Regions from separate parts of the Nocardiopsis tropica genome, predicted to be linked through region 3. Evidence: riboswitches for the same ligand, from Rfam matches in the RefSeq annotation. Region 3 holds a riboswitch; each other region holds the start of a gene.
The links. A riboswitch is a leader RNA that binds a small molecule or an ion and turns the genes downstream of it on or off. The one in region 3 is predicted to bind cobalamin.
Positions count from the first base shown of each region.

Region 1 (6,018 bases), on a different contig from region 3:
CGGCGGCGGCCCCGGCTACCCCCATCCCCAGCCCCAGCCGCCCCAGGGCGGCGGCAGGGCCAGGCTGTGGGTCGTCATCGGCGGCGGCGTGGTCATCGTCGTCCTCGTGGTCGCGGTCCTGGTCATGCTGGTCACCAACGGCAACGAAGGGACGACCGTCGCGGCCCCGCCCGAGGGCGAGCCCTCCGCGAGCGCGGAGGAGGCGACCGGCGGCGACGAGCCGGCCCCGGAGCCCGACCCCGACGCGGCCCCCGCCGGCGAGCCCCCCTACTCGGTCCCCACCGAGCCCTGCGACGCCTTCACCGAGCAGGTCGTGGCCGACTTCCTCGTCACCGACGGCGGCAACAAGTCCGTCCGCGACGAGAACTCGTACTGCGACACCCTGGACGCCACCCTGCCGGAGGGCAACCCCCCCGGCGGCTACGCCTCCTTCGAGATCGTGTACCAGACCCCCTACTCCGCAGCCGACTCCGTCGAGGCCGCCACGAGCCAGTTCCAGGACACGGTCGCCCAGATCACCGGCGAGAGCGAGTACAGCACCCTGTACGACGCCGGTGACGTGGAGGAGAGCAAGGAGGTGGAGCTCGGCGACGAGGCCCACTTCATCGTCACGAAGTACGACTTCGTGGGCGACCTCATCCCTGAGGCCGTGCTGCTGGTCAGGACCGCGAACCTGAACATCCAGATCACGTACCAGCTGCACCCGTCCTTCACGGGCGAGGACTCCGCGGAGGACCTGGTCCTCCCCGACAACCTCGAGGAGATCATGGTCAACGCCGGCGCCGACGCGCTGGCCGTGGTCGGTACCTGACCGGTCCACCGCAGGGACGGGGAGGGGCCGCGGCGTCGCCGCGGCCCCTCCCCGTCCGCTTCGCCCCGTGCCCGGCCCGAGGCCCTGGGCGCCCGCTCACTCGCGGAGACCGCCGGCCGCCTCGCCCCGGAGGCGCCCGGGCCGGGCACGGAACACCCCGCTAGCGGGCGCCGGGCAGGTCGGCGCGCACCCGGCGGGCGGCCTCCACCATGTTGCGCAGGGCCTGCTCCGCCTCGGCGTAGCCGCGCGTCTTGAGACCGCAGTCGGGGTTGACCCACAGGCTCCCGGCGTCGATGTGCGCGACGGCCAGCCTCAGCGAGCCCTCGATCTCCTCCACGGACGGCACCCGCGGTGAGTGGATGTCGTACACGCCGGGCCCGATCCCCCGCTTGTAGCCGCGGCGGCCCAGGTCCTCCACCAGCTCCATCCGGGAGCGGGCGGCCTCGACGCTGGTCACGTCGGCGTCCAGCGCCTCGATGCCGCCGACGATGAGGCCGAACTCCGAGTAGCACATGTGCGTGTGGATCGTCGTGGACGGCGACACACCGGACGTGGCCAGGCGGAAGGAGTTCACCGCCCAGTCCAGGTAGGCGGCGCGCCGCTCCTCGCGCAGCGGCAGGAGCTCGCGCAGGGCCGCCTCGTCCACCTGGATGTGGCGGATGCCCGCGCGCTCCAGGTCGGCGACCTCGTCCCTCAGCGCCAGGCCCACCTGGCGGGCGGTGTCGCCCAGCGGCTGGTCGGTGCGCACGAACGACCAGGCGAGCATGGTCACCGGGCCGGTCAGCATGCCCTTGACCGGCTTGTCGGTGCGCGACTGGGCGTAGGTGATCCACTCGACGGTCATCGGCTCGGGGCGCGAGACGTCGCCGAACAGGATCGGCGGGCGGACGCACCGCGAACCGTAGGACTGCACCCAGCCGTTCTCGGTGGTGGCGTAGCCCTCCAGCTGCTCGGCGAAGTACTGGACCATGTCGTTGCGCTCGGGCTCGCCGTGCACGAGCACGTCCAGTCCGATCTCCTCCTGGAGCGCGACGACCCGGTCGATCTCCTCCCGGAGGATCTGCTTGTAGGCGTCCTCCGCCAGGGCGCCCCGGCGGCGCGCGGCGCGGGCGCGGCGCAGTTCCGCGGTCTGGGGGAACGACCCGATGGTGGTCGTGGTCAGCGGCGTGTCCGTGGGGGCGCCCCTGTCCTGGGGGCGCTCGTAGGCGTCCGGGCCCAGGGCGTCCAGGCGGGCGCGCACGCGGGCGTCCGTGAAGCCAGGACCGCCGCCGGCCCCGCCCGCCGCATACTCGGCCTCGGCCCCCTCCGAGAGGACGCGGCCGAGAAGGGCCGTCTCGTACGCCTTCTGCTTGGCGAAGGCCAGGGCCTCGCGCAGCTCGGGGGCGAGGGAGGTCTCCGCGTCGAGGTCGATCGGCACGTGCAGGAGCGAGCAGGACGTACTCACCGTCAGCTCGTCCGTGAGGGCGAGCAGGGTGCCGAGCGTGGCCACGGCGGCCGGGACGTCGGTCCGCCAGACGTTGCGGCCCTCCACCACCCCGGCGACCAGGCGGGTGCCGCCGAGGCCCGAGACCTTGACGAGGTCGTCGACGCCCTCGCCGTCGGTGACCAGGTCCAGGCCGACGGCCTCCACCGGTGAGTCCTTCAGGACCCGCAGTGCGGGCGCCCCGATGGAGCCGAAGTAGGTCGAGACCAGGAGGGAGGGGCGCTCGGTGAGGGAGCCCAGGCGCCGGCAGACCCGCTCCAGGAGCCCGACGGCGGCGCGTCCCTCGTCGGTGGCCAGGATCGGCTCGTCCAGCTGCACCTCGGCGGCCCCCGCGGCGGAGAGGCCGGCGAGGAGCTGGGCGTAGGCGTCCAGGAGCTGGTCGAGCAGCTCGACGGGGCGCCAGCCCTCGGGGGCGTCGTCCGCGGCCTTGGCCAGCAGGAGGAAGGTGAGCGGGCCGACCAGGACCGGGCGGGTCGGGAAACCCGCCTCGGCCGCCTCCCGGAACTCGGCGAGGGGCTTGTCACCGACCAGGCGCGGGCGGGTGCTCGGCGACAGCTCGGGGACCAGGTAGTGGTAGTTGGTGTCGAACCACTTGGTCATCTCCAGCGGCGGGGCGCCCTGCTCGCCCCGGGCGAGGGCGAAGTAGCGGCGCAGCTCCTCGTCGCGGTCGCCGGCGGCGGCCGGCGAGGCGAACCGGGAGGGCACCAGGTCGAACAGGACCGCGGTGTCCAGGACGTGGTCGTAGTACGAGAACGTGTTGGACGGGATGTCGTCGACTCCCGCCTCGCGCAGCTGGGCGTAGACGCCCAGGCGCAGGCCGGCGGCGATGCCGTCCAGCTCCTCCGCGGCGGTCTCGCCCCTCCAGTACGACTCGCAGGCGCGCTTGAGTTCCCGGTTCGGGCCGATCCGGGGGTAGCCGTGCACGGTGGAGCGCACGGACGGCCGGGAGGCCTCGGGGGTGTGGGGCATGAGCTTCTCTCCCTCGTCGAAAGCCGGGTACCGGCCACGGGGGTGAGCGAGGACGCGGGCATGCCCGGGGCCACGCCGTGGGCGTGTGCGCCTGCCGCCGCTCCTCGGCCCTCCCTCGGGGCACGGGACCACCGGCGGCACGGGTGCGCCGCCGGGTGGAGGCAGGTCTTCGGACTCGGGGGCGCGGACGGCGCGAGCACCGTCCTCCTACTGGCCGCCGCTTCCCGGTTTCCGACCTTTCCGACCGGATTACCAGTGCTTATGGCGACGTTCGTTCCCTCATACCGCTGCGGGGCAGTCCCGGAGTCGCACCGGGTTCCCTCTTGCGACACACCCCTCCCCTTCCGGGCGCGGCCCGGGTTCTGGGGTGGAGCATGTACCTTCCACGCCTGCAAGTATAGGGAGCACCCCTCCGCCCCTGTACCCGGCGTGCTGCCCTGTGCCCCCGGCCGGAATCAGCGCGAACCCCTGTTGCGCGGCCGGCGTCACAACCGACATGAAGCGTCGCGGGGCCGAGTCCTCCCCCGTGCTCCCCGCGATCGTTCGTCTGAAGATGTACGTGGAGAACCCCTGGTGAACAAGCAGTCCCAACCGACCATGGCCCCCGGTCACCCCCTGTCCACGATCGCGGTCGCGCTGGCGGTCGTCGCGGGGCTGGTCTGGCTGGCCGTCACCCCGCCCGGCGTGCTCGCCTCCGAACCCGTGAGCGATACGCACCCGGGGTCGGCGGACGGCGGACCGGAGGCGGACCCGCCCGCCGCCGGCGAGCCCGACGGGCTGACGGTGGTCGACCCCGACGACGTGGTGGACCTGGCCGAGGCCGAGCTCGCCCGCGAGGGCGGGGTGGCCGCGGAGGTCTCCTACCCGGTCGTCCCCGACGCCGACCCGCTGAGCGACTTCCTGGACCGCGCGCTGTCCGCCGAGGTGGACGCCTTCGAGGCGGCCAACCCCGGAGCGGTCTCCTTCGAGTCCGCGTGGAACCTGACGGCGGCCAACGACGACATCGTCGGGGTCCGCGTGACCCGTGAGGAGACCGACTCCGAGGGGACCCGTGAGGGATACACCACCTACTGGTACGACGCCCTCACCGGCTCGACCCACCCCTCCACCGCCCTGATCGCCGGCCAGGGGGAACTGGAGGAGCTGAACGGCCTCGTGCGGGACGCCCTCCCGGGGACCGCGGCTCCGGACGCGGTGCACCCGATCGCCTCGCTGTACGACTCCGTGGGGTTCAACCCCGCCGGCGACCTCGTCGTGGAGTTCGACGCGGGACAGGTCGCCCCCGTGGAAGAGGGCAGGACCCACGCCGTCGTCGCCGCCTCGGAGTCCGCCCCCCTGCTGTCGGACCTGGGCGAGCGCGCGCTGCGCTCGGCGACCCGGGGCGTCCGCGACTTCGCCGTCGCGGCCCCGCCCCGGGAGGAGGAGAGCAGCCGTGAGACGGCCGTCCCCGGGGTCCTGCCGCCCGCGGGCGAGGACGTCGACTGCTCCGCCCCCGGGTCCAAGTGCGTGGCCCTGACCTACGACGACGGCCCGGGCGGGCGCACGCCCGAACTGCTGGACATCCTGGCCGAGTACGACGCCCGCGCGACGTTCTTCGTCACCGGCTACCCGGTCATGGAGGATCCGCGCACCGTGAGGCGCGCCTACGCGGAGGGCCACGAACTGGCCAACCACACCCTCTCCCACCCCGACCTGGCCGGGCTCGGAGCGGGCGGGATCCGTTCCGACCTCGAAACCGTGCAGGCCCTGGTGTACCGCGAGACCGGGTACACCATGGACCTCATGAGGCCCCCCTACGGGTCCACCGACGCGGAGGTCGCCTCGGTGACCGCCGACATGGGCCTGGCCCAGATCCTGTGGAGCATCGACACCAACGACTGGAAGGACCGCAAGTCGTCGGTGGTCGCGGACCGCGCCGTCGACGGCGCCTCCCCCGGGGCGATCATCCTCATGCACGACATCCACGACACGACGGTCGACGCCTCCCGCGCGATCGTCCGGGAACTGGACGATCGCGGCTACACCATGGTCACCGTCTCCCAGCTGCTCGGCGCCACCGAGCCGGGCGAGGCCTACGTCGACGGGGCCCCCGAGCCCCCCGCCGACACGGAAGGGGACGGCGGGGAACCGGAGGGGGACGAGGCGGCCTGAGGCCCGCGGGGCCCGGCGGCCCCGGCCGCGACGCTCCGGACGGGTGCGGACCCGCACCCCCTCCTGTGGCGGTGACCACATGTGGTCACCGCCACAGGCGCGCGGACGGCGTCCCCTATGTTGCTCCCATCAACCGCGTAAGCACCCGCGCAGGGATGAGGGAGACCGGTGTTGTCGACGAGCCGAGTCCGTCCTGGCCAGACCGCTCCCCGTCGGGGCCTCGACCGGGGGCCTGGGCCCCGGCGCCCAGGAGGGGCCGCACGACGCGCGGCGCACCGGACCGGCGCGGCGGTGGCGGCGCTGCTGCTGTTCACCGCCTGCGGCACGGGCGGCGCGGCGGAGGGCGACGACCCGGAGCTGATGACCGTGCTCCTGGACGAACCCGGCGAGGAGGTCGCCGAGTGGACCGGTGGCGCCGCGGACTTCGGCGACCACCCCCACCGGCCGGACGGCGTGGAGATCGACGTCTCCTATCCGGTGTTCGAGGGGGCCGACCGGTTCGCCTCCCGGCTGGCCGAACAGGTGGACCGCGAGGTGCGGGACTTCCGCGGGGCCAGCCGCGACCCCGTGCGCCTGGCGGTCGACTGGGAGGTCGTGGGCGCCG
Region 1 is NZ_JBHSUF010000001.1:377,886-383,903, reverse strand. Features, by position in the region: gene ACFQBR_RS01595 (DUF3558 domain-containing protein) at 1-811, shown strand, start outside; gene metE (5-methyltetrahydropteroyltriglutamate--homocysteine S-methyltransferase) at 972-3,263, opposite strand; cobalamin riboswitch at 3,424-3,598, opposite strand; gene ACFQBR_RS01585 (polysaccharide deacetylase family protein) at 3,861-5,414, shown strand; gene ACFQBR_RS01580 (polysaccharide deacetylase family protein) at 5,586-6,018, shown strand, end outside.
Region 1: another riboswitch for cobalamin. It lies ahead of metE (5-methyltetrahydropteroyltriglutamate--homocysteine S-methyltransferase); the one in region 3 lies ahead of ACFQBR_RS13430 (VWA domain-containing protein).

Region 2 (6,018 bases), on a different contig from region 3:
GTCCTCCGGGGCCGGGCCGGAGGCGCCGGACGGCCCCTGTGCCGACGCCCGCCTGAGGGAGGGGGAGCACCGCGACAACGACAACTGGGTGATGGCTCCCCTCGAGGGCGATCCGGACGCCACCACCTCGGCGAGCGCCGCGACCTGGGACCTCCCCGAGGGCGGCGCGGTCCGCTGGGCGGGGCTGTACTTCTCGGCCGCGGGCGCCCCCGACGCCCCCGCGGCCCGGGTCAGGGGGCCGGGCATGACGTCCTACCGGACCGTGGCCGCCACCGACACGAAGGTCGCGGACCTGCCCGGATACCCCGCCTACCAGGCGTTCGCCGAGGTCACCGACCTGGTGAGGGCCCAGGGCGGCGGCGAGTGGTGGGTGGGCGACGTGCCGGCCCGGGAGGGCCGGGGCGTCTACGCCGGGTGGAGCCTGGTGGTGGTCCTGGAGGACCCGGGCATCGGCTCCTACAACCAGGCGATGGTGCTCGACGACACCGGGGCGGTCTTCCGGAGCCGCACGGGGATGTCGTTCCCGGTGTCGGGTCTGCTCCCCGCCGCGGTGCCCTCCCACGTGGACGTGGTGGCCTGGGAGGGCGACGCCGACCTGCGGGGGGACCGGGTGACGGTGGACGGCCGCGCGGTCGCCCCGAGCGGCGGGTACGGGGAGGAGGACAACGCCTTCGCGAGTTCCGCGCGCGGGGCCGTGGGGGACCCCTTCACCTTCGGTACCGACGTCGTACGATTCGACCCAGTACTCGGCAGGGAAACGGATATCCGAATCCTCTCCGAACAGGACGCGGTGCTGGTCGGCGTCGTGGCGCTGACCGCCCCGATGCGTACCTGAAGTCCGGTATTCGCGACGGGTTTCCCGGCAGGCCCGGGCGGCTGGAAAAGCTCGCCCCTCAACGGGATCTCGCCTGTGTGTAGTGGGTCCATAACTTTCCGTATTCAAAGAGGGCACGCAAAACCAGACAGACTTGGCTAGGCTGTGCCCCGGTCATGGATATGGCCCCAGAGTCAAAAGGGAAGGGGGCGGTGTCACGTGGACCGCTGCGCGTTGTTCGTTGACGCGGGATACCTTCTCGCGGACGGCGCGATGGCCGTGCACGGAACCCGCAACCGGGACTCCGTCTCCTGGGACTACTCCGGACTCGTCCAGTTCCTCAACGAGGTCGCACGGGACCGCACCGGTCTTCCGCTGCTGCGTTGCTACTGGTACGAGGCCGTCGCCGACGAGCGGCGCTCCCAGGAGCAGGACGGCATCGCCGACATCCCCGGCGTCAAGTTCCGTGCCGCGAGGATACGGCCCGGCCGCCGCGAGGGCGTGGAGAGTTATGTCCAGCGCGACATCACCACGCTGGCACGCACCGGCGTCCTGTGCGACGCCGTCCTGGTCAGCGGTGACGAGGACATGGCTTCCGTCGTCGCCGACGTCCAGGACATGGGCGTGCGCGTCACCGTCGTGCACGTGTCCGTCGAGGGCAACTGGACCATCTCCCGGGCCCTGCGCCGGGAGTGCGACGACCTCATCGAGATCGGGGCGGGCCACCTGCGCCCGCACGTCAACCTCCTCTCCAGCAGCGGCTCCTCCCAGGAGACCGCGGCCAAGACCACGACGCCGTTCGCCAACGGCCGGGCCCGTTCCGCGCCCGAGACGCCGCGGCAGCCCGTCGCGGCCCAGCCCGGCGGCGCCCGGGTCGACCCGGTGGGATCCTCCAGCGGCGGCCTGGAGGCGATGTTCGCGGGGACCGGGGGCCAGCCCGTCCCCCAGGGCAGCGCCATGGACCAGCTGCGCGCCATGCGGAGGTCCCTCGCGCAGCAGCGCGGCGGGGACCACCTCGTCGGACCGGGGGGCGACGGCGGCCAGCAGCCGGGCGGCATCGACGCCAACGGATTCCCGTCCGGCGGGCAGACCCCGCCCGGCACGGGCGGCGGCTCCTACCCCGGCCACTCGGTGACCGGGGGCCACCCCGCCCACAACGGGCAGCAGGGCTATCCCGTCACCGACGGGCACCCGTCGATGCGCGGCGCGGACCCCAGCGGCTACGGCATGCCCGGGAGGCCGGCCTCCGGATCGGGGCCGATGACCGGAGCGCAGCCCTCCTTCAACGGCACGGGACCCCAGCAGTCCTTCGCCGCGGGGACGGGGCCGCAGCGCTCCTTCGCGTCGGACGGCCAACCCGGCCACGCGCCACCTCCGAGAAGCGCCCCACCCCAGGACCCACGGCAGGACCCGCGCTACGGGGGTGGGGACGGCTCCGGATTCGGGGGAGCGGCCGACGCAAACCCTACCTATGGGACCAGTACGGAAACTGACACCGCTCACCGCGGTGGGGCAGCCTCCCCCTACGGGGGGCCGCCACCTACTGGTCCCGAACCCGCCAGCCGGTTCAGCGCCGGCGGCTACCAGGAATCCCGTCCCAGTCCTGGATATCCACAGCAGACACGTCCCGCCGCGCATACCGTTGACGAAGCGGTGCATGTCGCGCACAAGGAAGGGAACGACTTCGCGGAGTCGATCGCTCGCGAGGCGCCCGCCCTGTGGGTGGAGGCCGTACTCGCCCGCAGGCCCAGGATGCCCTCCGACCTGGAGGCGCGCCTGCTCCAGGGCTCCTCGCTGCCGATCGACCACCTGTTGCGTGACGAGGTCCGTGACGGACTGCGCCAGGGGTTCTGGCAGGCCCTGGAGCGGGCCAGGTCCTGACAGGGCGCGCGGGAGTGCGAGTAGGGGATGGGGGCGATGCGGTTGACCCACGTGACGACGGCAGAACTCGACCGTTGGGAATTCCACGCTGTCCGGTCCGGTGAGCACGGACGGGTCGCCGCCCAACTCCTGGACCTGGCCAACCGGGTCGACGCGGGGAGCGAGGTCTCGCGCGCGGAGCTGTTCGTGCGCGCGGGGGAGCAGTGGGAGATCGCCCAGGAGTTCGAGCGCGCCTGCTCGGCCTACCAGAGGGCGATCGACGACGGCGGGGCCACGGTGATCGACGCCCGCGCGCTCAGCGCCGGGGCACTCCTGCAACTGGACGAGGTCGACCAGGCCTACGCCCACCTCAAACGCCTGGAGGGCGAGGATCCGCCCGGACTCCAGACCTTCATCCACGTCGCGGAGGCACTGTACGCGCACGACGACCTGGAGGGCGCCGAGCGGTGGGCGACGGTCGGCGCGCACCGGTTCCTCGACCGGGCCTCCTCGCCCTACGTCCGCGACCTCCTGGTGGAGCTCCTGCGCATCCGGTTCCGCATCCGCACCGACCTGGGGCTGTCCGAGGACCGGCTGGACCGCAGACTCGACGAGGAGTGACCCCGGCCGTCCGGCCCGGCGGAGTGAGCTTTCCGACGTGCGGGCGCGCCGCCGACACGCCCGGGGCGGTGGAGGCACGGATCTCCGCCCGGCCGCTCCGGTCCGGGGCCGGCCGCCGCGGACACGGCCGTGTGGTCAGCGGCACCGGTTCGCCGGGCGCCGCCCGAACCGCCTCGGAAGCGGCGTTCCGGGCGTTCGGCCGCCCCTCGGGGGGCGCTCCCGGTCCCGGGGAGCCCCGGCGACGATCTAGGCTGTGTCCGGTCGCCTCCCAGCTGCCCCGACGAGGCGCGACATCCCCCTGAACCGGGTGCCCGAGGCCCTCTCATACCACGGCCCACGCGTGTGTTCGACGATCGTCGAAGAATCCGAGAAATCGATGACACGCCATCATCTTGCGGTGTTCCAACGCAGGGCCCCCTAGATGTAGTATCTGTCCCGCTGGTGGTTCACCCCTCGGGGTGAGGCAAGAGGGAACCCGGTGCGAAGCCGGGGCTGCCCCGCAGCGGTAAGTGGGAACGAAGCCGTCACAGGCACTGGGGACCCCCGAAGGCCCCGGGAAGCGACGGTGCGTAGGCCGCCCACGAGCCCGAAGACCTGCCACCGGTGCGCACGTGAACGTGCGCCGACGACGGGGCTTCGAGGGTGAGCCGCCGCGACCCACCGGTCGGACGACCGCACGCACCCGGTGCGTCGGTCCCCCGGTGCGTGCCGCGCACCTTGCCCATCGTGTCCCCTCCCCGCCGGGACTCTTCTACCGAGGTTGGAGCCGCTGTATGACCCTTGACGTCGAGGCCGTGCCCGTATCCGTTCGGCCCGAGCCGACCAACGAGGGCGCGCCCCCCGCCGCCGTCGACCGGATCGAGCACGTCGTGACCGAGGCCTGTGCGAGGCTCACCGGTGTTTCGGCGGAGAAGGTCCTCACCGAGGCCCGCCGCGGCTTCTACCCCGGCATCCCCGACTCCGAGGTCGAGCTCGCCCTGGTCATGGCCGCCCGCAGCTTCGTGGAGGTCGACCCGGACTACTCGTTCGTGGCCGCCCGCCTGCTGCTGGACAAGCTGCGCCGCGAGGCCCTCACCTTCATCAGCGGCGCCCCCGACGCCGCCGGGCAGTCCGAGATGGGCGAGCGCTACGCCGCCTACCTGGCCGCCTACGTCAGCCGCGGCATCGACCTGGGCCAGCTCGACCCGGCGCTCGCCGGGTTCGACCTGGAGCGCCTGGGCGCCGCCCTGCGCCCCGAGCGCGACGAGCAGTTCACCTTCCTCGGCATCCAGACCCTCTACGACCGCTACTTCCTGCACAGCGACGAGGTCCGCTACGAGCTGCCGCAGGCGTTCTTCATGCGCGTCGCCATGGGGCTGGCCCTCAACGAGGACGACCGCGAGGCCCGCGCCATCGAGTTCTACGAGCTGCTGTCCTCGTTCGACTTCATGGCCTCCACGCCCACCCTGTTCAACGCCGGCACGGTGCGCGCGCAGCTGTCCTCCTGCTTCCTCACCACCGTCGGCGACGACCTCCAGGCCATCTTCCACGGCATCAGCAACAACGCGATGCTGTCCAAGTACTCGGGCGGGCTCGGCAACGACTGGACCCCGGTGCGCGGCCTCGGCTCGCACATCCGCGGCACCAACGGCAAGAGCCAGGGCGTCGTCCCGTTCCTGAAGATCGCCAACGACACCGCCGTCGCGGTCAACCAGGGCGGCAAGCGCAAGGGCGCCGTGTGCGCCTACCTGGAGACCTGGCACATCGACATCGAGGAGTTCCTCGACCTCCGCAAGAACACCGGCGACGACCGCCGCCGCACCCACGACATGAACACCGCGAACTGGGTTCCGGACCTGTTCATGCAGCGTGTGGAGCAGGGCGGCAGCTGGACCCTGTTCTCGCCGGACGAGGTCCCCGACCTGCACGACAAGTACGGCACCGACTTCGCCGAGGCCTACGAGAAGTACGAGGCCGCCGCCGAGGAGGGCCGGATCAAGGTCGCCAAGAAGATCCCCGCGGTCGACCTCTGGCGTCGCATGCTGACCATGCTGTTCGAGACCGGGCACCCCTGGATCACCTTCAAGGACCCGTCCAACCTGCGCTCGCCGCAGCAGCACGTCGGCGTCGTGCACTCCTCCAACCTGTGCACCGAGATCACGCTGAACACCAGCGCCGACGAGGTCGCCGTCTGCAACCTGGGCTCGGTCAACCTGGCCCAGCACGTGGGCCCCGACGGCCTGGACGCCGAGCGCCTGCGCCGCACCGTCCGCACCGCCGTGCGCATGCTCGACAACGTCATCGACGTGAACTTCTACACGATCCCCGAGGCGCGCCGCGCGAACATGCGCCACCGCCCCGTGGGCCTCGGCCTGATGGGCTTCCAGGACGCCCTGTTCAAGCTGCGCACCCCGTTCGCCTCCGAGGGCGCGGTGACGTTCGCCGACGAGAGCATGGAGCTGATCAGCTACTACGCCATCGAGGCGTCCATGGAGCTGGCCTCCGAGCGCGGCGCCTACGAGTCCTTCGAGGGCTCGCTGTGGAGCCGGGGCGTCCTGCCGATCGACTCGCTGCGGCTCCTCGCCGACTCCCGCGGCGGCGACCTGGACATGGACCGGGGCGAGACCCTCGACTGGGACTCGCTGCGCGAGCGCGTGAGGTCCACCGGGATGCGCAACTCCAACGTGATGGCGATCGCGCCCACCGCGACCATCGCCAACATCACCGGTGTCGGCCAGTCGATC
Region 2 is NZ_JBHSUF010000008.1:65,622-71,639, forward strand. Features, by position in the region: gene ACFQBR_RS14435 (sigma-70 family RNA polymerase sigma factor) at 1-835, shown strand, start outside; gene ACFQBR_RS14440 (NYN domain-containing protein) at 1,034-2,695, shown strand; gene ACFQBR_RS14445 (hypothetical protein) at 2,723-3,295, shown strand; cobalamin riboswitch at 3,721-3,911, shown strand; gene ACFQBR_RS14450 (ribonucleoside-diphosphate reductase subunit alpha) at 4,069-6,018, shown strand, end outside.
Region 2: another riboswitch for cobalamin. It lies ahead of ACFQBR_RS14450 (ribonucleoside-diphosphate reductase subunit alpha); the one in region 3 lies ahead of ACFQBR_RS13430 (VWA domain-containing protein).

Region 3 (6,018 bases):
GACGGCGATGCCGGAGACCGAGGCGCTGGGCGCGTTCGCGGCGACGCGGGCCACGCTGGTGCTGCACCTGGCGATCCGGCGGGTGCGGGAGCTCATGGCCGAGATCGTCCCCGCCTACGGCGCGGACTGTCCCGCGGTGGTCGTGTACCGGGCCAGCCAGCCGGAGGAGGCGGTGCTGCGCGGGACGGTCTCCACCGTCGCCGGCCTGGTGGAGGAGGCGGGGCTCCGGCAGGCGGCGGTGGTCCTGGTCGGGTGGGCGCTCGACCCCGAGGGGGGCGGTGAGTCCTACCTGTACGACCCCGCGCGGCCCAGGGGCGCCGCCCCCTCGTCAGGCGCTTCCGGGTGACGTGGCCAGGCTCCACTGGGTGACGGTGCGGGCGGGGGACCATCCGGTGAACGCGCCGATGGGCGCGGCGGTCTCCACGGCGGTGCGGGTCAGCTCCCCGCCGTGGCGCCGGTAGGCGTCCGCGAGCAGCCGCTCGGTCTCCAGCGTCACCCCGTGCACCACGAGTCGGCCGCCCGGTATCAGCGCCTCCAGGCAGGCGTCGAGCACGCCGGGCCGGGTCGCGCCGCCGCCGACGAACACCGCGTCGGGCGGGGCCAGCCCCTCCAGCGCGTCCGGCGCACGGCCGGCGACCACGCGCAGGCCCGGGACGCCGAGCCTGTCGGCGTTGCGGCCGATCCGCTCGGCGCGCCCGGCGTCGGCCTCCACCGCCGTGGCCGTGCACGAGGGGTGGGCGCGCATCCACTCGATGCCGACCGAGCCCGCGCCCGCGCCCACGTCCCACAGGTGCTGCCCCGGGGAGGGCGCCAGCCGGGCCAGCGCCGAGGCGCGCAGGTCCCGCTTGGTGAGCTGGCCGTCGTGCTCGAACGCGTCGTCGGGCAGCCCGGCGACCAGTCCGAGGCCCGTCGGCCCGGAGAGCTCCAGCGCCAGTACGTGCAGCCGGGGCACCTCCTCCGGAGGGGAGCCGAGCCAGTCGCGGGCCTTGCTCGCCGACCGCGACTCCCCGGCCGCCCCCAGGTCGCCGAGGACGGTCATCCGGCTGCCGCCGTAGCCCGCTCCGACCAGCAGGGCGGCGACCGTCCCGGGGGTGGCGGCGTCCGAGGAGAGCACCAGGACGCGGCGTCCCGGGGCCAGGTCGCGCATCAGCAGGTGCGGGTCTCGCCCCACCAGGGACAGCACCGTGCTCCCCTCCGCCGGCCACCCCATCCGGGCGCGGGCCAGGGCGACCGAGGAGACGGCCGGTTCCACGCGCACCGCGTCCGCTCCGAGCAGGTCGATCAGCGTGCTGCCGATGCCCGAGACCAGGGGGTCGCCGGAGGCCAGTGCGACGACGGCGCGGCCCTCCAGGGAGGCGAGCAGGTCCGGCAGGCCCTCGCGCAGCGGGGAGGGCCAGGCCCGGCGCCGCTGGCCCGGTGCCCGCGGCAGCATGGCGAGGTGCCTGGGCCCGCCCAGCACCGTGTCGGCCGCCAGGACCAGCCCGCGCAGCCTCTCGGGCACGCCCGGCCAGCCGTCGGCGCCGATGCCGACGACGGTGATTCGGGGAGGGGACATCTCGACCTTCATGGGCAGGACGCTATCGTGGCGGCCGAAGGTGCGAGGTGCCCCGGCTGCCCAGCCATCGGAAACGGTGGGGACGGCGTCCGGGGAGAATCTGGGAAGCCCGGTGAGAATCCGGCACAGGCCCGCTGCGGTGAGCCGAGCCTCCGTACAGGAGGACTCGGTGAGTCCGAAGACCGGCCCCGCACCCGCCCATGACCGATGGCGAAACGAGCGGGAGCCTCACATGCCATTGCGGACGTCCCACTATCCCTTCTCGGCGATCGTCGGCTGCGACGCCGAACCGCTCGACGACCTGGGCCTGGCCCTCGTCCTGGCCAGCGTCTCCCCCGAGATCGGCGGCGTCCTGGTCCGCGGCCAGAAGGGCACCGCCAAGTCCACCGCGGTGCGGGCCCTGGCCCCCCTCCTGCCCCCGGTCGAGGTCTACCGGGGCGACCGCTTCTCCGTCGACCCCGCCGACCCCGCGCAGAAGTCGCCGGACGGTCCCTTCCCTCCCGGCACGGCCGTGGAGCGCCGCCCGGTGCGCCTGGTCGAACTGCCGGTGGGCGCCACCGAGGACCGCGTCCTGGGCTCGCTGCACCTGGAACAGGCGCTCACGCACGGCCGGGTCGCCTACGAACCCGGGCTGCTGGCGCGCGGCCACCGCGGCCTCCTCTACGTGGACGAGGTCAACCTGCTCCACGACCACCTGGTCGACCTCCTCCTGGACGCCGCCGCGACCGGCCGGGTGACCGTGGAGCGCGACGGGTTCTCCGTGGAGCACGCCGCGCGCTTCCTGCTCATCGGGACGATGAACCCCGAGGAGGGCGAGCTGCGCCCGCAGCTCCTGGACCGGTTCGGGCTGACCGTCGAGGTCGCCGCGCCCTCCGACCCCGCCGCACGCGTGGAGGTGGTCCGCAGGCGCATGGCCTACGACGCCGACGCCGCCGCCTTCTCCGAACGCTACGACCGGGCCGAGAAGGCCCTCGCCGAGCGCATCGCGGCGGCCCGGGAGACGGCCCGGCGCGCCCGGCTGTCCGACGCCGCGCTGCTGAAGATCGCGCAGGTGTGCGCGGCGTTCGAGGTCGACGGCCTGCGCGCCGACATCGTGACCGCGCGCACGGCCCTGGCGCACGCCGCCTGGGAGGGCCGGACCTCGGTCTCCCTGGCCGACATCCGCCGCGCGGCCCTGCTGGCCCTGCCGCACCGGCGCCGGCGCAACCCCTTCGACGCGCCGGGCCTCGACGAGGAGCTCCTCGACCGCGTCCTGGGGGACGAGGAGCCGCCGCCGGACGGCCCCGAGCCGCCGGGCGGCTCCGACGGCCCCACCGGCTCCGACGACCCCGCTTCCCCCGCCGATGACGGCGGGGACGGCGGGGACGGCGCCCCCGAGGACGCGGACGGGGCCCCCTCCCGGCCCCCGGAGGTCGGCGCCGGCGAACCGGACCGGTCCTCCGTCCCGCCCCGTGGGCCGGAGAACGCCCGGGAGGCGGAAGCCCCCCGGGACCGCGGGGACGCCGAGCGGGACGGGGCCGGGCCCGAGCCCACGGCCGGCACCACGGTCGGGGCGGGCGCCCCCTACCGCCCCCGGACGTTCACCGCGCGGGGCACGGGGACCGGCGCCGACGGCCGGCGCAGCCGCGCCCTCGGCGCCCGGGGCCGCCGGATCGGGGCAGCACCGCCCGGCGGGGGTTCCGGCGGCCCGCTCCACCTGGTCGAGACCGTCAGGGCGGCGGCCTCCCGCCCGCACGGCGGCGGCCGGATCGGCCTGCTCCCCGGCGACCTGCGCGTCGCGGTGCGCGAGGGCCAGGAGAGCAACCTGGTGCTGTTCTGCGTCGACGCCTCCGGCTCCATGGCGGCGCGCAAGCGCATGGGCGAGGTCAAGACCGCCATCCTGTCCCTGCTGTTGGACGCCTACCGGCGCCGCGACAAGGTCGGGCTCGTGACCTTCCGGGGGACGGCGGCCGACCTGGTGCTGCCCCCGACCCGTTCGGTGGACACCGCCGCCGCCCGCCTGGACGCACTGCCCGCCGGGGGGCGCACACCGCTCGCCGAGGGCCTGCTGGAGGCCGCCCGGGTCCTGCGGCGCGAGCGCCTGCGCGACCCGAGGCAGCGCCCCCTGCTCGTCCTGGTGACCGACGGCCGGGCCACCGGCGGACGGGGAGCGGTCGGCCGGTCGCTGCAGGCCGCCGACCACGTCGCCGGCCTGGGTGTGGCCACCGTCGTCGTGGACGGCGAGTCCGGCCCGCTGCGCCTGGGCCTGGCCGCCGCCCTCGCCGCCCGCATGGGCGCCGAACACCTGCCCGTCGACGAGGTCAGCGCCGACGCCTTGGGAAACGCCGTGAGAGAGAGGGCCGCCTGATGCCCCAGGGCAGACCGTCCGTCGTCCCCGACGACGGGCTCACCACCCGGCAGCGCCGCAACCAGCCCGTGCTCGCCGTCCACACCGGGGACGGCAAGGGCAAGTCGACCGCCGCGTTCGGGCTCGCGCTGCGCGGCTGGAACCAGGGCTGGCGGATCGGGGTGTTCCAGTTCGTGAAGTCGGCGAAGTGGCGCATCGGCGAGCAGACCGTGCTCGAACGCCTGGGGAGGCTGCACGAGGAGACCGGCGAGGGCGGTCCCGTGGAGTGGCACAAGATGGGCTCGGGCTGGTCCTGGAGCCGCCGCCGGGGCAGCGACGAGGACCACGCGGCGGACGCGGCCGAGGGATGGGCGGAGATCAAGCGCAGGCTCGCCGAGCAGACGCACGACCTGCTCATCCTCGACGAGTTCACCTACCCGATCCACTGGGGGTGGGTCGACGTCGGGGACGTCGTGACCGCCCTGCGCGACCGTCCGGGCCGCCAGCACGTGATCGTCACGGGCCGCCGCGCCGCCCCCGAACTCCTGGAGGCGGCGGACCTGGTCACCGAGATGACCAAGGTCAAGCACCCGATGGACGCGGGCCGCAAGGGCCAGCGGGGGATCGAGTGGTGAGGACCCCGTCGGCCCCGGGGCCGACGGGGCCGCCCCGGCCGGCGCCCCCGGCACGGCCGACGGCCCTGCCGAGGCTGATGGTCGCCGCGCCCATGACCGGGCAGGGCAAGACCACGGTCGCCGCCGGCCTGATGGCCGCGCTCCGCGACACCGGGCTCGCCGTCAGCGGCCACAAGGTCGGCCCGGACTACATCGACCCCGGGTACCACGCCCTGGCCACCGGCCGTCCCGGCCGCAACCTCGACCCCCACCTGGTCGGGGAGGAGCGGGTGGCGCCGCTGCTCCTGCACGGGGCCCGGGGCGCGGACGCGGCCGTCGTCGAAGGGGTGATGGGGCTGCACGACGGGCGGATCGGCGCCGACGGCTTCGCCTCCTCCGCGCACGTCGCGGCCCTGACCCGCACGCCCGTGGTCCTGGTCGTGGACGTGTCCCGCATGTCCCGGTCGGTGGGCGCGCTGGTGGCGGGCATGGCCGCCTACGACCCGGCGGTCGAGGTCGTCGGCGTGCTCCTCAACAAGGCCGGTTCGGCGCGCAACGTCGCCGAGATCACCCGCTCGGTCGGCCTGCCGGTCCTCGGCGTGATCCCCCGCGACGAGCGGATCGCCAGCCCGTCCCGCCACCTCGGGCTCGTCCCGGCGTCGGAGCGGGAGGACTCGGCACGGGTGGTCGAGCGGCTCGGCGAGCACATCGCGGGCCATGTCGACCTGGACGCGCTGCTGGAGGCGGCCCGCTCCGCGCCCGCGCTGGACGCCCGCCCCTGGGACCCGGCCGCGGAGGTGGCGGGCCCGGGCGCGGGCCCGCGCCCGGTGGTCGCCGTGGCCGGGGGCCGGACCTTCACCTTCCGCTACACCGAGACCGAGGAGCTGCTCACGGCCGCCGGGTGCGAAGTCGTCGCGTTCGACCCCCTGGAGGACGCCGGCCTGCCGGCCGGTACCCGGGGCCTCTACCTGGGCGGCGGCTTCCCGGAGGTGTACGCGGGCGAGCTCGCCGCGAACCGGGGCCTGCTGGCCGAGCTGCGCGAGGCGGTCCGCGGCGGGGTCCCGACGGTCGCCGAGTGCGCCGGCCTGCTCTACCTCGCCGGCGCGCTCGACGGCCACGCCATGGCGGGTGCCGTCCCGGCCGTCGCCCGCATGACGGAGCGGCTCACCCTGCGCTACCCCGAGGCGGTCTCGCCGGGGGACACGCTGCTGACCCGGGCCGGGGAGCGGGTCACCGGCCACGAGTTCCACCGCACGGCGCTCACACCCGGGCACGGGGACCACCCGGCCTGGGTGGTCGACGGCTCGCCGGAGGGCTTCGCCTCCCCGACCCTGCACGCCTCCTACCTGCACGTGCACTGGGCCGGGCACCCGCAGCTCGCCGCGAGGTTCGCCGAGGCCGTGCACAGAGCACCGGCTCCGGTTCCGGCTCCCGCCGTGCCCTCCCCCGCCGCCCGGACGGCGGCCGTCCCCGGCGCCGGACCGGTGGCCGACCCGCTGCGCCACCACGGCGACGTGGAGGCG
Region 3 is NZ_JBHSUF010000007.1:188,465-194,482, forward strand. Features, by position in the region: gene ACFQBR_RS13420 (cobalt-precorrin-4/precorrin-4 C(11)-methyltransferase) at 1-346, shown strand, start outside; gene cbiE (precorrin-6y C5,15-methyltransferase (decarboxylating) subunit CbiE) at 329-1,567, opposite strand; cobalamin riboswitch at 1,624-1,760, shown strand; gene ACFQBR_RS13430 (VWA domain-containing protein) at 1,788-3,902, shown strand; gene cobO (cob(I)yrinic acid a,c-diamide adenosyltransferase) at 3,902-4,516, shown strand; gene ACFQBR_RS13440 (cobyrinate a,c-diamide synthase) at 4,594-6,018, shown strand, end outside.